Regions from separate parts of the Janthinobacterium sp. P210006 genome, predicted to be linked through region 2. Evidence: predicted binding sites of a transcription regulator. Region 2 holds the regulator's gene; each other region holds the start of a gene.
The links. The regulator FNR, encoded in region 2, switches genes on or off when oxygen is low (the NO sensors DNR and NnrR bind a similar motif). The targets are predictions, from matches to a motif close to TTGATNNNNATCAA.

Region 1 (6,920 bases), on a different contig from region 2:
GCTGACGCCTGGCCAGCTGAGCAACATTGCCGCCGCCGAACACGGCCAGCGCGTGACCTCCATCACCATGTATGCGCAGGCGGGCGCCGCGCCGCGCCTGTTCTTCGCGCCGAAGAACGGCCAGCGGCGCGGCGAATCGGTCTATGTGCACCCGTACACGGGCGCCACCCAGCCCGCGCTGGCGGGCGCAGAATTTTTCGAGTGGACGGAATCGCTGCACCGCTGGCTGCTGCTGCCCCGCGACCCGGGCCGTCAAGTGGCGGGCGCGCTGGCCCTGTGCCTGCTGGGCCTGGCGCTGTCGGGCCTGTATCTGCGCTGGCCCCGCCGTCCGCTGGACTGGCGCACCTGGCTGACCTTCGATCCCGCCCTGAAGGGCCGCTCCTTCTTGTGGAATCTGCACGCCGTGGCCGGCACCTGGTGCCTGGTGGTCTACGTGGCGCTGACCTTGACGGGCATCTACTGGAGCTATGACGTGGTGCGCGACAATATCGACGCCTGGGCCGGCAAGCCCCCCCGCGTGGCGCAGGCGCCGGGCAAGAAAGGCCCGGCCAGGGAGAAGCAGGAAGCGCCGGCCGTCGACATCGGCCTGGCCTGGAGCAGCTTCCAGCAGCATGCCCCCGGCTGGACCCTGGCCAGCGTGCGCCTGCCGACGCGCGCCGGCGAAGCCGTGCAGTTCACGTGGCTGGCCAGCGACGCACCGCACGAGCGGGCGCGCAGCCGCCTGTCGATTGCACCGGCCGACGGCGCGGTCACGGAAAACGAGCCGTACAGCCGGCAGGGCCTGGGTTCCCGCCTCGTCAACATCATTTATCCGCTGCACATGGGCACGTATTTCGGCTTGCCGGGGCGCATCATCGTCACCCTGGCCAGCCTGGGCCTGCCCCTGTTCGCCATCACGGGCTGGATGCTGTACCTGGGCCGCCGCAAGGCAAAGCGGGCCGTGCAGGCGCAGCGCGCCATGCTGGGCGCCGGCGCGCCGGGCCAGGCAAACACGGGCTTGCCTACCCTGGTGGCCTACGCCAGCCAGTCGGGCCAGGCCGAGCGCCTGGCGCTGGAAAGCGCGCGCGCCCTGCAGCAGGCGGGCGTGGCCGTCGACGTGCAGTCGCTGGACCGCTTCGATCCCGCGCAATTGCGCCAGTACGAACGGGCGCTGATCGTCGCCAGCACCTTTGGCGAAGGCGAGGCGCCGGACGGCACGCGCCGCTTCGCGCGCCTGCTGCAAGCGACCTCCGGCACGCCGCTGGCAGGCCTGGAAGTGGGCATGCTGGCCCTGGGCGACCGCCATTACAGCGCATTCTGCGGCTTCGGCCATGCGCTGGAACGGCAGCTGCGCGCGCTGGGCGCCACGCCCCTGTTCCCCCTGATCGAGGTGGACAAGCACGACCCCGCCGCCCTGGCCGACTGGTCCAAGGCGCTGGCCCGCTGCAGCGGCAGCGCCATCGACGCCATCGGCGTGCAGGAACAGGCCTCGTATGCCGAGTGGCGCCTGGCGCGCCGCGTGCTGCTCAACCCTGGCAGCCTGGGCGGCGAACTGCATGAAATCACATTGACGGGCCCGGCCGGAACGGACTGGGAAGCGGGCGCGCTGGCGGAAATCATCGCGTGCAACGCGGACGGCAGCGATGGCGACGCGCATGGCGCACAGCATGCGCCGCGCAGCTACTCGCTCGCTTCGCTGCCATCGGATGGCGAACTGCAGTTGCTGGTGCGCCAGGAACGCCATGCGGGCGGCGAAAACCTGAGCTATGGCATCTGTTCGGGCTGGCTCACGCGCTTCGCCCCGCTGGACAGCCCCATCCGCCTGCGCCTGCAAGCCAATCCCGCCTTCGCGCCTGCCCTGGTTGACGTACCCTGCATTTATATCGGCAACGGTTCCGGCCTGGCGGGCCTGCGCGCGCACCTGCGCGCACGCCAGCGGGCGGGACTGGCGCGCAACTGGCTGCTGTTCGGCGAGCGCCAGCAAGCCGTGGACAGCATCTGCGGCGCCGAGCTGGACGCCTGGCTGGCCGATGGCCACCTGGCGCGCCTGGACCGCGTCTTTTCGCGCGATGGCGGAACACAGCGATACGTGCAGGACCGCCTGCGCGACCAGGCCGGCGATTTGCGCGACTGGCTGGCGCAGGGCGCTATCGTCTACGTGTGCGGCAGCCTGCAAGGCATGGCCGCAGGAATCGATGCTGTGCTGCAAGAAGTGCTGGGCCAGGAAGGACTCGACGCCCTGCTGGCAGCCGGACGCTACCGCCGCGACGTGTATTGAGGCACATCAGCCCTGTCCGCTGCACCGCCCCGCTATGTGGGCAGGCGCACGGTCGGGGCCAGCCATCGGACTAGAGTGGGGACATGGCGGCACGGCGACCTGCCCGCCGCCCCACCCACCGTCTGCGAGGCCTCCCATGAAAAACCCCTGGATGAGCATGTACCTGAGCGCCGCCAACCGCATCGCCAACACGGCGCGCGGCCACGCCACGGCCGCCGTCAAGCGCGAAGCGGCAAAGAATACGCGGCAATTGACGCAGGTGTGGTTCGATTCCTTCCTGCCCGCCGCGGGCAAGCCGCGCCGCAGCCGCAAGGCAAAATAGGCGCGGCCACGGCCCCCGGCTGGTGCAGTGCATCACAGCAACTAGTTGAAGTTTCAATCAGATGAACTAAACTGCAAGCATGGTAGTACATAAGTAAGTGACCGGCAGGCGCCGCATCCCCGCGCCGCCGCCGGGACACCGGGAGACGACCATGTTGACGCTCAAAGTGCTGCTGTGCCTTGCCCTGTCGGCCTTGATGCTTGCGCCCCTCGTGCTGCGCGATGCGATGCTGACGTCGGCCGTGCAGCAGTTGCAGGTACCGAATGTCGATGCGCAGGGCATGTGGGCCCACTGGCCCAAGCAATAAGACGCGCAGCTGAGAAAACACCGCTGGCGGCGTTGCTTTGACTTGCCGTACTAGCGTACTGTCTGCGTCAAAGGCGCCTTGCCAGCGGCGTTTTTCAGCGGCGCTCGGTAGTGGATTGCATCGTTGAAACCGCTTTGTTGCGGATGGGGCATTGTTCCCCATTTTTCATCCCCATGTCTCAATCGCCCGCACGCTTCCCTCCGCCCCCTTCGCCGTACTTTTGATCCAGATCATGGATTTCCACCTTCGCTGCGCCCACACTGGAACAGTCCGCTTCGCACCGTGACGGACTTAACCGGGAGCATCGGCATGGGTAAATCGCATTGGAAGAATGAGATGGCGCTGGGCGTTCCCGCCATCGACGAGGCGCATGAAGCGCTGTTTCAGGAGCTGGCGCGGCTGGGGCAGTTGAGCGACCAGCACTTCAGCGTGGCGTTCCGCGAGCTGATTGCGGCCGTCGAACGCGATTTCCGCGAGGAAGAGGATTTGATGGAGGAAATCGGCTTTCCCTCGCTGGCCAACCACCGCGAACAGCATGCGCGCGTGCTCAGCGGCTTGCACCACGCCTGGGCCGCCGTCGATGAAGGCGACCTGGCACAGGGGCGCCATGCGCTGTCGCTGCTGCCGCAATGGCTGATCTTCCACCAGGCCACCATGGACCTGGCCCTGGCGGCGGCGCTGGAAATGGTGCAGCGCCAGCCCAGCTAATTTCTACAGCAGCAGCACCGTCGCCTGCTCGGGCAGGACGACGCGGTAGTGTCCCGGGTATTTGTCTTCGCCGTCGAAAATCTTGCAAAACACGGGCTGGTTGATGTCATTGACGGCCGGCTCGTTCATGGGCAGGGTGGCGATCAGCTGCTCGCCATCGACCAGATGCAGGGCGCTGCCCCGCTCGGACGCGCAAAAGGCCAGCGATTGCACATCGCTGGCGAACGGCCGCTTGTACCACGGCGTGATGGCCCGCACGGCGCGCCGGGCATCCTGCAAGACCTGCCCCACGCGCGTGACGTTCCACGCGTCGCGCGCCACCGATGGCTGGAGGACGATATTGGCCGTCAGCTCGCCCCGGCTCTTGTTCACCAGGAAGGTGCCATCCTGCGCGGCGATATCCTCGTTGAGGGGCACGACAAACACGCCGCCGTCGGACACCTTGATCGGCATGGGGGCGCCATTGCCTTGCAAGGCCACGCGCACATCGTCGATGGTGGCGCTCAGCTTGGCCGGAATCAGGCGCAGGGCCATGACCACGCTGCCGCTCGACACTTGCCACACTTTCCTGGCCGTCAGATAACTGTCGCGGTAAGCCGTGAAGCGCACGCGCGGCGCCTTGGCGTCGCTGCTGCCGGTGATCGTCACCGTTTGCGGCGGCAAGGCCTCCCCTGCGGGAGCCGGTGCCGCGGGCGCCGCGGGTGTGGCAGGCGCGCCAGCATCGGCGGCGGGCGGCGCGCTGGCGCTCTGCAGCGGCGCGGGAACAGCCGGAGGCGGCGCGTGTTCCTGGGCCTGGCCCAGCGACACGACACACAACCATCCGGCACAGGCGATCCATATACGCATGCATTTCTTTCAATAAGGAAAATATTTGGTCAGCGCCTGCATTATCGCAGAAGGCCAGGCGATGCGCCGCCCTTGACCTGCACGCACTCTTTTGGTGCGCGCGCTTGATTATTTGGCAAATACCACTTATATTGATAATGATTCTTATTCACGAAAGTGGCGGGAATCGCGCGCCCTTCTTTTCCACTGCCCGACGCGCCGGGCCTTGCGGTGGAACTGCTATCCAAGCCAGACCCCGGGCCAGCGTCATGCCATCCCCCCAGCTACTGCGCGCCCTGCCAGACGAGATAGGAAAACACAACGAAAAGACTCCAGGAAAACGATGCAATCGACGACAGTACCCTCTTCTTCGCGCCAGCCCGCCTTGCGCCCCCTCCCCCATCTGCTGCAACTCGCCCTGCTGACCCTTGCCGCCGGCGTGGCCCTGCCGGCACAGGCCGCCGACACGGCAGCAAGCGACAGCGCAGTGACCATGCCGGCCATCACCATCCTGGGCCAGTCGACGGCGGCGACGGAAGGCACGCAGTCGTACACGGCCGGCGAAGCGCGCAGCGCCACGCGCATGGACCTGTCCTTGCGCGAAACGCCGCAATCGGTCAGCGTCATCACGCGCCAGCTGCTCGACGACCTGGGCGCCGTGCGCCTGGACCAGGCGCTGGCGCAAACGACGGGCATCCAGGTAGGCCAGAACGACACGGAACGCACGCGGTTCTATGCGCGCGGCTTCGGCATCGACAATATCCAGATCGACGGCATGGCGCGCGGCGGCAATGCGCCGCTGCAAGACACGATTTTGTACGACCGCATCGAAGTCGTGCGCGGCGCCACGGGCTTGATGGGCGGCAAGGGCGACCCGTCGGCCACCATCAACATGATACGCAAGCGTCCGACAAAGGAATTCCAGGCCAGCGCCGGTCTCATCATGGGCCGCTGGGATGACCAGCGCGTCGAGGCCGACCTCTCCCTGCCGCTGAACGCCGATGGCAGCGTGCGCGCACGCACGGCCCTGGCGTGGCAGGAACGCGATTCCTACCTGGACATGTATCACGAACGCAAGACGGTCGGCATGGTCATCGTCGAGGCGGATGTGCGTCCCGGCACCCTGCTGACGGCCGGCGTCGATTACCAGGACAACACGCCCACAGGCGCCACCTGGGGCGCCGTGCCGTACTGGAATGCGGATGGCAGCCTGGCCAAGCTGCCGCGCAACACCAGCCTCTCGACGCCATGGAGCACCTGGGGCAACCAGCAGCACACGGTATTCACGTCGGTGGACCAGCGCCTGCCCGGCAACTGGAATATGCACCTCGGCTATGCGCGCACGGAAAGCACGAACCGCACCACCGTCGCCTACGCAGGCGGCGGCCATCCCGACCCGGCGACGGGCAAAGGCATGTTCCTGTGGACGGGCGCCTATGGCGCAGGCAAGACCACGGGCGACAACTTCGACGTCTACGCCAGCGGCCCGTTCACCTTGCTGGGACGCAAGCATACTGCCATCGCCGGCTGGAACGGCGGCAACCAGCGCGCCCGCTCGCTGGGCGGCGAGGCGGAAATCAACTACCCGAACTTCCTGCCCGATTACCGCAGCTGGACGGGCAACATCCCCCGTCCCGTATTCCACCCGGACGGCTCGCGCACGGAAACCGTCACGCGCCTGGCGGGCGGCTATGTGGCCACGCGCCTGAGCCTGGCCGATCCGCTGCACGTGATCATCGGCGCGCGCAGCAGCACCTACCGCACGGACACGCGCAACTACGATACGCGCGGCGTGCACACGGACAACAGCGACTTTGCGGAAACGCGCAATGAAGTGACACCGTATGTGGGCGCCGTGTTCGACATCAACAAGCAGTATTCGGCCTACGCCAGCTTCACGCAGCTGTTCAACCCGCAAACGAGCAAGGACCGCAACAACAAGTTCCTGGCGCCGGAAACGGGCGACAATGCGGAACTGGGCATCAAGGGCGAGTTCTATGAAGGCAAGCTGAACGCGTCGGCCGCCCTGTTCCACACGAAGAAAAAAAACCTGGCGGAACTGGACCGCACGGTGCCGCCCGGCTTCCTGCTGCCCGACGGCGGCCAGGCCATGGTGGCCAACGGCACGGGCGTGACGGCCAAGGGCGTGGAATTCGACGTCTCCGGCCAGCTCACGCCCGCCTGGGAAGCGAGCGGCGGCTACACCTATCTGCACGCGGCCGAGGCCGATGGCCGCCGCGCCGCCACCACGCAGCCTCGCCACCTGCTGCGCCTGGCCACCAGCTACCGTTTCGATGGCCGGCTGGCAGGCCTGAAGGCGGGCGCCAGCATGACGGCGCAAAGCGCCACCTACAGCGAATCGTGGTACGGCCGCCCGCCCTCGGGCGACATCACCAACATCCCGCAGGCCGGCTACGCGCTGGTCAACGCCATGGCCAGCTATGCGCTGGGCAAGCACGCCAGCGTGCAGCTGAACGTCAACAACCTGCTCGATAAAAAGT
Region 2 (6,920 bases):
GGCACGCGGCTGACGCCTCGGGGGCGCCAGCTGGTCGACAATTTCCGTATCATCGAGCGTGAGCATGCCCGCTATCTGCGCCAGCTGGGCAGCCAGGCGGAAGGCATCGCCGACGATCTTTTACTCATACGGAGAATGGCCATGAAAACCACGGCACGCAATCAATTCCTGGGCAAAGTTGCTGAACTAAAACAGGGCGCCGTCAACGACGAAGTGACCCTGGAATTGCCAGGCGGCCAGCACATCGTCGCCATCGTCACGCGCGACAGCAGCGAAAACCTGGGCCTGGTGCCGGGCGCGGAAGCGTTCGCGCTGATCAAGGCGTCGTCCATCATCCTCGTGGCCGACAGCGAAGGGGCGCGCTTTTCCGCCCGCAACCAGCTGGCCGGCACCGTCACGCGCGTGCAGACGGGCGCCGTCAACACGGAAGTGGTGCTGGACCTGCCCCGTGGCGGCACGATAGCCGCCATCATTACCAACCAGAGCAGCACCGACCTCGCCATCGAGCTCGGCAGCAATGTGACGGCCATCTTCAAGGCGTCCAGCGTGATCCTGGGCGTGCCGGCCTAAACCCGAAGCAAGCACTGGGGTCGTACCCTGAGGGTACGACCCCGGCCTTTATCTCTTGGGTTCAAGCGAGCTTAATCCTTCAGCCGGGACAACCAATCGGCCGCCGCCGCCAGCGCCAGTTCCAGTTCCTGCGCCGTGTGCGCCAGCAGCGCCGGCACCGCATCGAAGCGGCCCGCATCGATGGCTTCCTCGGTGGCAAACGCGGCGCGGATCAGGCGCTTGGTGCCCAGGGTGCCCACGGAACCGCGCACGCCGTGCAGGATGCGCGCCACGTCGCTGTGGCGGCCTGCCTGCAACGCCGTTTCGGCGTCGTGCACGGGCGTCATGCCCTTGTTCAGCGCGTCTTCCACCATGCGCCGCAGCACGCCGCGGCCCTTCGCATCGCGCCCCATCACGCGCATCAGGGGCGCCATGGAAAATACTTCCTCATCGGCGCCGGGCGCTGCTTCCGCCGTCTGCACTTGCGGGCGCTTGGGCAGGTGGCGCAGGATGACTTCCATCATCTCTTCCACCACCACGGGCTTGGCGATGAAATCGCTGATGCCGGCCGTCATGCAGCGCTCGCGCTCGGACGCCAGCACGCCGGCCGTCATGGCGATCACGGGCAGGTTCAACCGCAGTTCCGTGCGGATGATGTGGGTGGCGCTGAAACCGTCCATGACGGGCATCTGCATGTCCATCAGCACGATGTCGTAGCGCAGCGCTTCCGTGCGCAGCCGTTCCACGGCCTGCAAGCCGTCGCCCACCACGTCCAGCGTGGCGCCCATGTGTTCGAGGATGCCGCGCGCCACGGCCTGGTTCAGGTGGTTGTCTTCCACCAGCAGGAAATGCACGCCGGCCAGTTCCGTGCCCAGCGGCTGATGCAGGATGCGCTGCTCGCCGCCGTCGTCCTTGGCGATCAGCGCCTGGTGCAGGGCATCGAACAGGCTCGAGCCCGTGATCGGCTTCATCAGCACGACGTCGGCCTCGGCCGCGCTGGAGATTTCCTCCAGGTGGTTGCGGGCAAACGCGTTGACCATCACCACGATGGGCTGGCGCTGGCCAGCGGCGGCCTGGCGGATGGCCTTGGCCGTGGCCAGGCCGTCCATCACGGGCATGTGCCAGTCGGCCAGCACCACGTCGTACGGCTGCTGCTGCGCCAGGCGCTCGCGGTACAGTTCGATGGCGGCAAAACCGGAGTCCACTTCGTCGGCCAGCCAGCCCCATGCCTCGATCAGTTTGACGATCAGTTCGCGCGTGGTGCGGTTATCGTCGGCCACCAGCAGGCGCAGCTGGCCCAGGGCGGGCGTGCGCCGCGTTTCGGCCGGCTGCGCCAGCATCTCGAACGGTACGCTGAACCAGAAGCGGCTGCCCTTGCCTTCGCTGCTGGCGACGGCGATTTCGCCGCCCATCATGTGGATCAGCTGCTTGCTGATGGCCAGGCCCAGGCCCGTGCCGCCGAAGCGCCGCGTGATGCTCTGGTCGCCCTGCGAAAACGCGGCAAACAGTTGCTGTTGCTGCTGCTCCGTCATGCCGATGCCCGTGTCGCGCACTTCAAAGCGCAGCCAGGCGCTGCCCTGCTGGCTGTCGGCCAGGCTGACGGCCACTACCACTTCGCCGTTCTCCGTGAACTTGATGGCGTTGCCAGCCAGGTTGACGAGGATTTGCTGCAGGCGCTGGGCGTCGCCCACGAGGCGCCGCGGCACGTCGGGCTCGACGGCGATGGCCAGTTCCAGTTCCTTCTCGCCCGCATTCATGGTCATCGTCGTGGCCAGGGTATTCATGACTTCGTCGAGGTCGAATTCGACGGGCGACAATTCCATGCGGCGCGCCTCGATCTTCGAATAATCGAGCACGTCGTTGAGGATGCCCAGCAGCGACTGGCCCGCCACGCGCACCATGGTCAGGTATTTGCGCTGTTCCGTGTCGAGCCTGGTGTTGCCCAGCAAATACACCATGCCCAGCACGGCATTGAGGGGCGTGCGGATTTCATGGCTCATGTTGGCCACGAAGTCGCTCTTCGCGCGGTTGGCCGCCTCGGCCCGGTCGCGCTCCTGTTCCAGCTCTGCCGCGCGCGCTTCGAGTTCTTGCTGCAGGCGGTCGCGTTCGCTCATCAGGCCGTTGAACGCTTCCGTCAGTTCGCCGATCTCGTCGCGCTGCTGCACCGGCACGGGCGTGAAGCGGCTGCCGCTGCTACGCAGGGCCAGCAGGGTGTCGCGCAGGCGCACCAGCGGCGACAGCAGGCGCACGGTCACCCAGCCCAGAACGGCAGCGGCCAGCAGCGAAGCGAGAATGCTCCACAGCACCAGCCGGTACAGCACGCCATCGAATGGTTCGAAGGCGTCTTCGACGGGCAGCGAGGCGGCCAGCAGCCAGTTTACGGACTTCAGGCGCTTGAAGCTGTTGACGGCCGTGACGCCGCGGCTGTTGGTGCTGACCATGCTGCCTTCGCCGTCTTCCTTCAGCAGCTGCGTGGTCGTCAGGTTGGCATTCGGCTTGCGCGGCTGCAGCAAGCGGCTGGTATCGGGGTGCAGCACGTAGCGCGGCACGTCGCCGCGCGTGAGGATGAAGTAATAGCCGCTCTTGCCGATCTTTTCCGAGCGCAGGCGCCCCAGCAGATTGTCCTTGTACAGGCGCAGCACGCCGATCACCACGCCAGCCACCTGGCCATCGGCGTCCAGCACGGGCGCCACCATCTGCACGATGGGCATGCCGCTCGATTTGCCCAGCATCGGTTCGGTGATCATGGGCTGGCGCGTGCGCAGGACGGTCTGGAAATATTCGCGCTCGGCGACGTTGATGCCGGCGCGCCCCGCTACCTCCGGCATGTCGGCCACGACGGCGCCTTGCGCGTCGAGCACCAGCACGTCGTCGAACAGCACCAGCATCGAGCGGCGCGCATAGTATTCGCGCAGCTTGGCGGGCTGGGCGATCAATTCCGGCGGCTGCTGCCGGGCCGTCAGGGTGACGATCTGCAGCAGCATGGCCAGCTTGTCGTCGAGCTCGGCAGCGGTGCGGCTGATCAGGGAAGACTGCTGGCTCAGCAGTACTTTGGTGAAGTCGGCGCGCATGTGCTGCACCTGGATCATGGTGACGAGCGCGATCATGGCGATCGAGGTCAGGCTGGTGGCCAGCGCGACTTTTGCTTTGATGCCGAGAGGCTTCATGATTTCCTTTTCAGTACCGGGCGGCACAGCGGCAGATAATGCTGTCAGGAATTTTCCTATCAATGCCCCAGCTTGGCAAGCGCCGCTGCGCAAATTGCCTTGCCCCATACGGGCTTTTGACGATGTTGCCATATAATTAAAGGCTGGACGTCGTTTATTCGCCGAAATTACCGTGAAATTGGCACACGGCAACCCTGTATGCAGTAAACTTGTTGTTGCATTTTCTAAAAGGTACCGACATGACTGAAGCGTTACTCACTCCAACCTTGCCCACAGTGAACGTGGAGGCGTTGCGTGCGCGATGCTCGACCTGCAGCATGCATCAATTGTGCCTGCCGATGGGCCTGGATGTGGGTGATATGGACCGGCTGGACCAGATCATCGGCCGCCGCCGCAAGATCGCGCGCGGCGCCTCGCTGTTCCGCATCGGGGACTCGTTCCAGAACCTGTATGCGATCCGCCTGGGGCACTTCAAGACCTACCAGATCAATCCGGGCGGCGAAGAGCAGGTGACGGGCTTCCAGATGGCTGGCGAACTGCTGGGCATGGATGCCATCAGCGCCGACCGCCACCACTGTAATGCCGTGGCGCTGGAAGACAGTGAAGTGTGTGAAATTCCGTTTTCCAGCCTGGAACAATTGCTGGGCAATATGCCGACCCTGCTGCGCCATTTCCACCGCATGATGAGCCAGGAAATCACGCGCGAGCAAAGCGTCATGCTGTTGCTGGGCAATATGCAGGCGACCCAGCGTTTTGCCGCCTTCATCGTCAACCTGGCGTCGCGCTATGAGGCACGCGGCTATTCGGGCAGCAATTTCCAGCTGCGCATGTCGCGCGAGGAAATCGGCAACTACCTGGGCCTGACCATCGAGAGCGTCAGCCGCTTATTGTCGAAGTTCAAGAAGGAAGGCTGGCTGCGCGTCTCGAACCGCGAGATCGAGATCCTGCAGCCGGCCAAGCTGAAGGCCATTACGGCCGGCACGGACAACTGCAAGTAGGATTTACAGCTCTTCATCCGCATGCAGCGCGATGCTGCGCTGCAGGGGCCAGGTCCAGATGCCGGACAGGCGCCATTCGCGTTTGTCGTTTTCCACCAGCACTTGCCAGCGGCTGCGCTCGAGCATGGGCAGCGCCACCGAAAAGTTGCCGGCCGCATCAGGCTGCACCAGCAGCTTGATGTCTTTTTCCGGCTGGGTCGCATGCGCCAGGTGCAGCTGCAGCGGCGCCCGATACGCCTTGCCGAAGCTGTGCACGGAACCGCTGAGGCGCGCTGCCGCCACGTCGTACGACAGCTTGCTTGACATGGCCAGGTCGCTGGCGACCGTATCGCGCCGCAAGTCCTGGTTGATCGCCTTGCCCTGCTTGTAATAATCGCCCACCACCAGCGCGTCGGGCTGCGTAAATGCGATATAGCCCATGGTGCTGCCGACGACGACGGACAGGCCGGGGCCGATCATCAGCAGCCATGGCCAGCGATGCTTGTACCACGGCGCCACGGGGGCTTGCAGCTTGAGGCTGTCGGACATGATATTTCTCCTGTTTAAACGGCCAATCCCCATGCGGGGATTGGCCTTCCTGCATTAGCGCGGCACGATGAAGACCGCGCTTTCACGCACGTGTAGCGACGGGTCGTCCAGCGATTGCAGCTCGATCGCAATCTTGTTCGAGCCCTTCTCGCCCACGCCATGCGGCGTGCGCAGGCGGATGGGCCAGCCCAGGGTTTCCGTCGGCTGCAGGGTCACTTCATCGCGCGTCAGCAAGGTCAGGCCCGGCAAGCCGGATACGCTGATTTTAAAATGCTGGCTTTGCTCCGAGGTGTTCATGATCTGCAGCCGGTAGACGTTCTCGATCATGCCGTCTTCCACTTCGCGTCCCATCGAACCGCGGTCGCGGATCACGTCCATTTTCAGGGGCGTGCGCAGGGCCAGCGAGGTACACACGGCGATGATGATCAGGGCCAGGATGGAAGTGTAGATCAGGACGCGCGGGCGCATGGCGCGCTGGCGTATCTGCTTCGAATTGAAGTTGTTTTCCATCGCATGGTCGGTACTGTAGCGTACCAGTCCCCGTGGCCGGTCGACCTTGTCCATCACGCTGTTGCAGGCATCGACGCAGGCGGCGCAGCCGATGCATTCATACTGCAGGCCGTTGCGGATATCGATGCCGGTCGGACACACCTGCACGCACAGGGTACAGTCGATGCAGTCGCCCAGCTTGTCGTTGTTGCCGGCCTTCTTGCTCATGGCGCCACGGGGTTCGCCCCGCTTGGCATCGTAGGTGATGATCAGCGTGTCCTGGTCGAACATGGCGCTCTGGAAGCGCGCGTAGGGGCACATGTATTTGCACACCTGCTCGCGGAGCCAGCCCGCGTTGCCGTAGGTTGCCAGGCTGTAGAACAAGACCCAGAACCATTCCCACGGACCGAAGTTCAGGGTGGTCACCGCCTGCGCCAGTTCCTTGATCGGCGTGAAGTAGCCGACAAAGGTAAAGCCCGTCCACAGGGCGATGGCGCCCCATACCAGGTGCTTGGCCGTCTTCTTGGCCGTCTTGCGCACGGACGGGCCCTGCTTGTCGAGGGCCATGCGCGCGCTGCGCGTGCCCTCGATCTTGCGTTCGACCCACAGGAAGATTTCCGTGTATACCGTTTGCGGGCAGGAAAAGCCGCACCACACCCGCCCGGCAATGGCCGTGACGAGGAACAACAAATACGCACAGATGATCAGCAGGGCCGCCAGGTAGATGAAATCCTGGGGCCACAGCACGACGCCGAAAATGTAGAACTTGCGCGTGGTCAAATCGAACAGCAGGGCTTGCCTGCCATTCCAGGTCAACCACGGCAAGCCGTAGAACGCAAGCTGGGTAAGCCATACGCATACCCATCGCCAGGTAGCGTAGCGTCCTTTGGCCTCGCGAGGGTAGATTTGCTCGCGGGCCGCATACATCTTGATGACTTGAGGTTCCATTACATCATTTCACGGGCGTCTGGGGATTCGACAGGCTCCAGACATACGCCGACAGCACGTGTACCTTGGACTCGCCGAGGAAATCGCTGAAGGCCGGCATGGTGTTGTTGCGACCCTTGCGTACGGTTTCCATGATGGTGTCGGCGCTGCCGCCGTACAGCCAGATCTTGTCCGTCAGGTTGGGCGCGCCCAGCATCTGGTTACCCTTCGCATCGGCGCCATGGCAGGCCATGCAGGCGCC
Region 3 (6,920 bases), on a different contig from region 2:
CGACCTGTTCGCCAGCTACAAGATCACGCCCAACGCCACCCTCGACGTGGCGGTGGACAACCTGACGGACCGCTACTACCTCGATCCGCTGACCCTGAGCCTGATGCCGGGACCGGGCCGCACGGCACGCGTCACCCTCGGCATGCGATTTTAATGTGATTCATCCTTATAATAGAGAGCAGAAACGACCCATCATGAATGCAGCAAGCGATACCAGCATCACCCAGAACGCCATCCCGACCAACCCTGCGCCGACCCGCAGCCAGCGCCTGAAAGCCGACACCATGGCCACCCACGACCTGCTGGACCAGCGCATCATGGCCAGCGCCCCGTTCTCCAGCCGCGCCAGCTACGCGCGCTTCCTGCAGGCGCAGTACGCGTTCTTGCGCGACGTCGACGCGCTGTACGACAACGCGCAGCTGGCCGCCCTGCTGCCGGACCTGGAACAGCGCCGCCGCTACGCCAGCATCGCGGCCGACCTGCTCGACCTGGACACGGCCCTGCCGGCCGATGCGGCCACGCCGCCATTCGACGCGCAGCTGGACCTGGCCACGGCGCTGGGCTGGCTGTATGTGAGCGAGGGCTCGAAGCTGGGCGCGGCCATCCTGTACAAGCTGGCCGGCAAGATAGGCCTGGACGAGCATTACGGCGCGCGCCACCTGGCCGGCCATCCGGACGGGCGCGCGCGCCACTGGCGCGAGTTCACGTCCGTGCTCGACACGGCCATCCTCGACAGCGCCGGCGAAGCGCGCGTGATCGACGGCGCGCGCGCCGCCTTCCTGCGCATGCATGGCCACGTGGAGGCCTGCGCCTGATGGAAGAGCCAGTGACCCGGGCAGGCGCGGAAGCCCACACGGCACGCCTGCGCCGCTGGGCGTGGACGGCCGCCGGCATGCTGATGGTGGCGCTGGGCGTGATCGGCGCCCTGCTGCCCGTCATGCCGACGACGATATTCCTGATCCTGGCGCTGGCCTGTTTCAGCCGCGCCTCGCCGCGCCTGGAGCACTGGCTGCTGCACCATCCGCGCTTCGGCGCGCCGCTGCGCCAGTGGCGCGAACACCGCGCCGTGTCGCGGCGCGGCAAGGCCATGGCCTGCCTGGGCATGGCCATCGGCTTTGTCGCCATGTGCCTGGGCCATCCGCCATGGTGGGTGATCGCCATGGTGGGCGCGATAGAAATCGCCGTCATCATCTATCTGCTGCGCCGCCCGAACGGACCGCCGCCAGCGGCCGGCGCAACACCGGCGCCGCCCACGGACTGGCGCCGTCCGCTGACGGTTGCCGCCGTCTTCGCCATGCACGGAGCCCTGCTGGGCTGGGCGCTGTACCAGCGCGCACCCGCCACGCCCGTGCTGGCCATCGTGCCCGACGCCGCGCAGCCAGCCATGCTGCTGTTGCTGCCCGCCGCCCCGCCCCGGCCTTTGGAGCAGAATCTTGCTGAGCAGGTCAGCGCGGCTGCCGCACCGTCCGCCGCCATTGCCAGAAAAACAGCGCCCGCCATCCGCCAATTCGTGCTGCCGCAGCCCGAGGCGGCGCCCATGCCGCCGCAAGCGGAGAGCCTCGCCGCCGTCGCCGAGGTGCGCCATGCGCCCGTGACGCCGGCGCCGGCCGCGGCGCTTTCCGTGGCGGCGGCGCCCCCCTCGCCCGCCCTGCCGCCCGCGCCGCAGGAGCAGCACAGCGGCGTTTCCAGCTGGGAAGGCAAGGTACTGGCGCGCATGGAACGCTTCCGCCGCTATCCGACGGCCTCGCGCGCAAGACAGGAACAGGGCGTGGTGTACCTGCGCTGCCGCATCGACCGCGATGGCCAGGTGCTGGCCGCCGCCATCGAGCACAGTTCCGGCTCCGCGGCGCTGGACCAGGCCGCGCTGGACACCTTGCAGCGCGCCGCGCCGCTGCCGCGCATCCCCAAGGAACGGCCGGATCCGCTCGAATTGTCGATCCCCGTCGAATTTTCTATCGGCTGAGCGCCAAAAATCCGCTTTTGCTCTTGCAAAACATCCATATAGACATTATTTGCATATTCAAAGCAAGATTCTGTCGTAGGAGTAATAACACGATCGGAGGTATACTACGCAACCGACGTTTCAGGCCGGCCCGATCCATCCCGATCCGGCCCCTTTACCCGCCTGTCACGGTCCAATAAAAAAGGAAACACTGCATGACCACACCACACCGTACGCCGGTGATTCGCATCGATGGCGCAAACAAGACCTTCGCGCTGCCCAAAGGCGAACAATTCCACGCGGTCAAATCGGTCACGCTGGAAGTCTATCCCGGTGATATTTTCGGCCTGATCGGCAAGAGCGGCGCCGGCAAATCGACTTTGCTGCGCCTGATTAACCTGCTCGAACGTCCCGACAGCGGTACCATTACCGTGGCCGGGCGCGAACTGACAAGCCTGAGCAAGAGCGCCTTGCGCGACGCGCGCCAGAACATCGGCATGATTTTCCAGCAGTTCAATCTGCTGCAGAACGCCAGCGTCTTCGACAACGTCGCCTTCCCATTGAAAATCCATGGCACGGCCAAGGGCGAGCAGATCGCCGCCAGGGTCGAGGAATGCCTGGCGCTGGTGGGCCTGTCCGACAAGCTGCACAGCTATCCCGCGCAATTATCGGGCGGGCAAAAGCAGCGCGTGGCGATTGCCCGCGCCCTGGCCAGCCACCCGGACGTGCTGCTGTGCGACGAACCGACGTCCGCGCTGGACGCGGAAACGACGCGCGCCCTGCTCGACACCCTGCGCGACATCAACGCGCGTCTGGGCGTGACCATCGTCATCGTCAGCCATGAGCTGTCGGTGCTGGGCGCCATCTGCAACCGCGTGGCCGTCGTGGAAAACGGCGCCATCGCCGAACAATTCGACCTGAGCGACACGGCCACCCCGCGCAAGACGGCGCTGGGACGCGAGCTGGCTTACTACGGCACCGAGGCGTTTGAAGCCACCGCATGGAAGGATGCAACACATGTTTGAAGAATCGATCAATAACGTCATCAACCTGCTGCCGGAAATCTGGGTGGCCCTGGGCCAGACCATGACCATGCTGGGCATCGGCCTGACGGCCGCCATCCTGATCGGCGGCCCGCTGGGCATCCTGCTGTTCCTCGTCTCGGAAGGCCAGTCGCTGGAAAACCGTCCCCTGTCGACGATCCTGGGCTGGCTGGTCAATACCGTGCGCAGCTTCCCCTTCATCATTCTGCTCGTCGCCCTGACGCCGTTTACACGCATCATCGCGGGCACTTCGATCGGCCCGCTGGCAGCCAGCGTGCCGCTGTCGTTTGCCGCCATTCCCTACCTGGCGCGCCTGGTGGAACAGAACCTGCGCGAAGTGCCGCGCGGCGTGATCGAGGCGGCGCACGCCATGGGCGCGTCGGAGATGCAGATCATCTTCCGCGTGCTGCTGGTGGAAGCGCGCTCCGGCCTCGTGCTGGCCCTGACCGTGCTGTCGATCAGCTTCCTGTCGTATTCGGCCGTGGCCGGCGTGGTGGGCGGCGGCGGCATCGGCGACCTGGCCATCCGCTACGGCTACTACCGCTTCGAGACGGACATCATGGTCGCCACCGTGGCCATCCTGATCGTGCTGGTGCAAACCATCCAGTTCGCCGGCACGCGCATCGCCAAGCGCCTCGACAAACGTTAATCCCCATTCAGAAACAAGGACATACATGAACCACATACGCCGCAACCTGCTCCTGGCCGCCGCCAGCCTGGCCTTCGCCACCGCCGCCCATGCCAAGGACCCGAAAGAACTCGTCATCGGCACCAGCTCCGGCCCGTATTCCGACCAGCTGAAGCTGGGCATCAAGCCTATCCTGGAAAAACAGGGCTACAAGGTCAAGATCGTGGAATTCAACGACTATGTGCAGCCGAACTACGCGCTGGCCGAAGGTTCGCTGGACGCCAACGTGTTCCAGCACATCGTGTATCTGACCAAGTTCGCCACCGATAACAAGCTGCCATTGAGCTCCTTGATCACCGTGCCGACCATGCCGATCGGCCTGTACGGCGGCAAACAGAAAACGCTGGCGGACGTCAAGAACGGCGCCACCATCACCATGCCGAACGATCCCACCAACCAGGCGCGCGCGCTGGTGATGCTGGGCAAAATGGGCTGGATCAAGCTGAAACCGAACGTCGACCCGCTGCGCGCATCCGAGCGCGACGTGCTGGAAAACCCGAAGAAGCTGAAACTGGTGCCGCTGGAAGCGGCGCAGCTGCCACGTTCGCTGGCCGACGCCGACTACGCTTTTGTGAACGGCAACTTCGCCCTGGCCGCCGGCATGAAGCTGACGTCCGCGCTGAGCGTGGAAAAGATCTCGGACAGCTACATCAACCTGGTGGCCATCCGCACGGCCGACAAGGCCAAGCCATGGGTCAAGGACCTGGAAGCGGCCTACCGCTCGCGCGCCTTCCTCGACGCGACGAACAAATACCTGCCCGGCTACGAAAAGACGGACTACCAGCTGGCACTGGAAAAGACGCTGAAAAAATAAACCGCTGCATGCCATGCAAAAAGGACGGCCAGGGCCGTCCTTTTTTATTGTCCGCGCCGCGCGGGCGCAGTCATGCCGTGCTTAGAAGCGGTAGCCGACGCCGACGCCGATCAGCAGCGGATCCACCTTGACTTCGCTGGCCTTGGCGCCGCCGATGAAGACGTCGCTGCGGATCTGCACTTTCTTGATGTCGAAGTTCAGCGACCAGTTTTTATCGAGCTTGTAGTCGACGCCAGCTTGCAGCGCGAAGCCCCAGCTGTCGTGTTCCAGGCGGCCGGCGCCGTTCAGCAATTTCACATCGGAAATATTCGTGTAGTTCACGCCTGCGCCCACATAAGGGCTGAACTGTTTTTCAGGCATGAAGTGATATTGCAGCGACAGGGTCGGCGGCAGGTGCTTGAATGTGCCGATATTGTTACCGTCGAGCTTGACGTCATGCTTTTGCGGATACGTCAGGATCAGTTCGGCAGCGATATTGGGAGTAAAGAAATACGAGATATCGATTTCAGGAATCGTCTTGCTGCTGACATGCAAACGGTCGGATGCGCCCACGCCGCCGATCGGAGCAGATTTGTCGGCCGGGTCGAGGTGCACGGCGCGTGCACGAACCAGCCATGGGCCTTCCTGTGCCATTGCGTTACCGGCGAATGCGCCAATGGCGGCCAGGACGATTGCTGCTGCAGTTGCGGACTTCTTCATTCTAGTTCCCTCTTTTTGTCGTTAAGTAACGCTGCGAAGTCTAAGAGTGCAGCGCAACAAAAACTTTGATCCACATCAAATAGGGCCAGAAGGGCTGGAAAGAGGGATTTTTTCCTTTACACAGGTCAAGAAATGCCGCATTGCAAAATTAGTTCGCTGCGATAAACAGGCTGGCGACCCAGTCGGCAAACACGCGCACGCGCGGCGACAATTGCCGGTGATGGGGATACAGCACGGACACGGGCAGCGGGTCGGGCCGCAAGTCGCGCAGCACCTCCACCAGTTCGCCGGCCGCCAGCGCCTGCTCCAGGTGATAGCGGGGCGCCTGGATCAAGCCCATGCCCGCGCGGCAGCAGGCGTGATACGCGTCGGCATTGTTGACGGACACCGTGCCCCCCAAGGCCACGCTGTGGCGCTGCCCCGCCACCTTGAAATCGAAGGGCCAGACCTTGCCCGTCTGCGCGGAAAAGAAATTGACGGCGCGGTGGCCGTCCAGCTGCGCCAGATGCTCCGGCGTGCCGTGCGCGGCCAGGTAGGCGGGGCTGGCGCACGTCACCTGCTCGAGCAGCGCCACGCGGCGCGCCACCATGGACGAGTCGCCCAGTTCGCCCACGCGCAGCACGCAATCGACGCCTTCGCGCACCAGGTCGACGAGGCGGTCGCCCATGCCGATTTCCAGTTCGATCAGCGGATAGCGGGTGCAGAACCGGTCCAGCACGGGCATCACGAAATGCATGGCCAAAGTCGCGTGCAGGTCGACGCGCAGCTTGCCGGCCGGCTGCTGCGCCGCCGAGGAAAACACGGCTTCCGTTTCTTCCAGGTCCGCCAGCAGGCGCACGCAGCGCTGGTAGTACGCGTCGCCATCGGGCGTGGGCGTCACTTGCCGCGTGGTCCGCTGCAGCAGGCGCACGCGCAGCCGCGCTTCGAGTTGCTTGATGGCATGCGTGACGGTGGCCTTCGGATAGCCGAGGTCATGCGCCGCCTGCGTGAAACTGCGCAGTTCGACGATGCGCGTAAAAATGCGCATCGCATCAAATCGGTCCATGCCCCGCTCCATTGTTATTGCCTGCTGCACAGTGTAGCGATATCGACCTTGGTTTTGCAATGCCAATGCAAGATGCGTGCGACGCAATCGGCGCTTGCGCCGATGTCACTGATTGTCAGGCCAGATAGCCCGCATAATATTTCCACTTCGCACAATACAAATGAGAATAGTAATGATTATCATTTGCGATATAATGCACTACCTCGCTCAGGCGACTACAAAAAGGAATGGGAGACATGGATATATTGAGGGAACTGCGTGAATCGGGCTTGAAAGTGACCATCCCCCGCTTGCGGATTCTGCAGCTGTTTCAAGAAGGCACGATCAAGCACCTGAGTGCGGACGATGTCTACAAACTCTTGCTGGCTGAAAAGATCGACGTGGGCCTGGCCACCATCTACCGCGTGCTGATGCAGTTTGCCGAAGCGGGCATCCTGTTTCGCCGGCATTTCGAATCGGGCCACGCCGTCTTCGAATTGAACGAAGGCCAGCACCACGACCACCTGGTCTGCACGGGTTGCGGCAAGGTCGATGAATTCGTCGACGAAGGCATCGAACTTCGCCAGAACGAGATCGCCGCCGAACGGGGCTTCGTGCTGCACGAACACGCGCTGTCGCTGTACGGCACCTGCGCCGAGTGCACGGCCAAGAAAATCCCGCCGCGCCGAGCCTGAGCGCGCCGGGGCGGT

Region 1: VPH41_RS15875 (bacteriohemerythrin) is a predicted target of FNR. The motif match lies at 3,107-3,120, and genes of this name have one in related genera.
Region 3: VPH41_RS08065 (OmpW/AlkL family protein) is a predicted target of FNR. The motif match lies at 5,252-5,265, and genes of this name have one in related genera.

The regions. Positions count from the first base shown of each region.
Region 1 covers NZ_JAZARD010000003.1:416,795-423,714, forward strand. The annotation lists gene VPH41_RS15860 (sulfite reductase flavoprotein subunit alpha) at 1-2,257, shown strand, start outside; gene VPH41_RS15865 (hypothetical protein) at 2,394-2,579, shown strand; gene VPH41_RS15870 (hypothetical protein) at 2,731-2,886, shown strand; gene VPH41_RS15875 (bacteriohemerythrin) at 3,196-3,594, shown strand; gene VPH41_RS15880 (hypothetical protein) at 3,598-4,440, opposite strand; gene VPH41_RS15885 (TonB-dependent siderophore receptor) at 4,763-6,920, shown strand, end outside.
Region 2 covers NZ_JAZARD010000004.1:732,564-739,483, forward strand. The annotation lists gene VPH41_RS23060 (TOBE domain-containing protein) at 1-570, shown strand, start outside; gene VPH41_RS23065 (response regulator) at 642-3,716, opposite strand; gene fnr (fumarate/nitrate reduction transcriptional regulator Fnr) at 3,956-4,714, shown strand; gene VPH41_RS23075 (FixH family protein) at 4,718-5,242, opposite strand; gene ccoG (cytochrome c oxidase accessory protein CcoG) at 5,297-6,679, opposite strand; gene ccoP (cytochrome-c oxidase, cbb3-type subunit III) at 6,684-6,920, opposite strand, start outside.
Region 3 covers NZ_JAZARD010000001.1:1,789,672-1,796,591, reverse strand. The annotation lists gene VPH41_RS08100 (TonB-dependent receptor) at 1-154, shown strand, start outside; gene VPH41_RS08095 (biliverdin-producing heme oxygenase) at 195-815, shown strand; gene VPH41_RS28450 (TonB family protein) at 827-1,963, shown strand; gene VPH41_RS08080 (methionine ABC transporter ATP-binding protein) at 2,158-2,967, shown strand; gene VPH41_RS08075 (methionine ABC transporter permease) at 2,960-3,634, shown strand; gene VPH41_RS08070 (MetQ/NlpA family ABC transporter substrate-binding protein) at 3,660-4,487, shown strand; gene VPH41_RS08065 (OmpW/AlkL family protein) at 4,569-5,186, opposite strand; gene VPH41_RS08060 (LysR family transcriptional regulator) at 5,335-6,231, opposite strand; gene fur (ferric iron uptake transcriptional regulator) at 6,468-6,905, shown strand.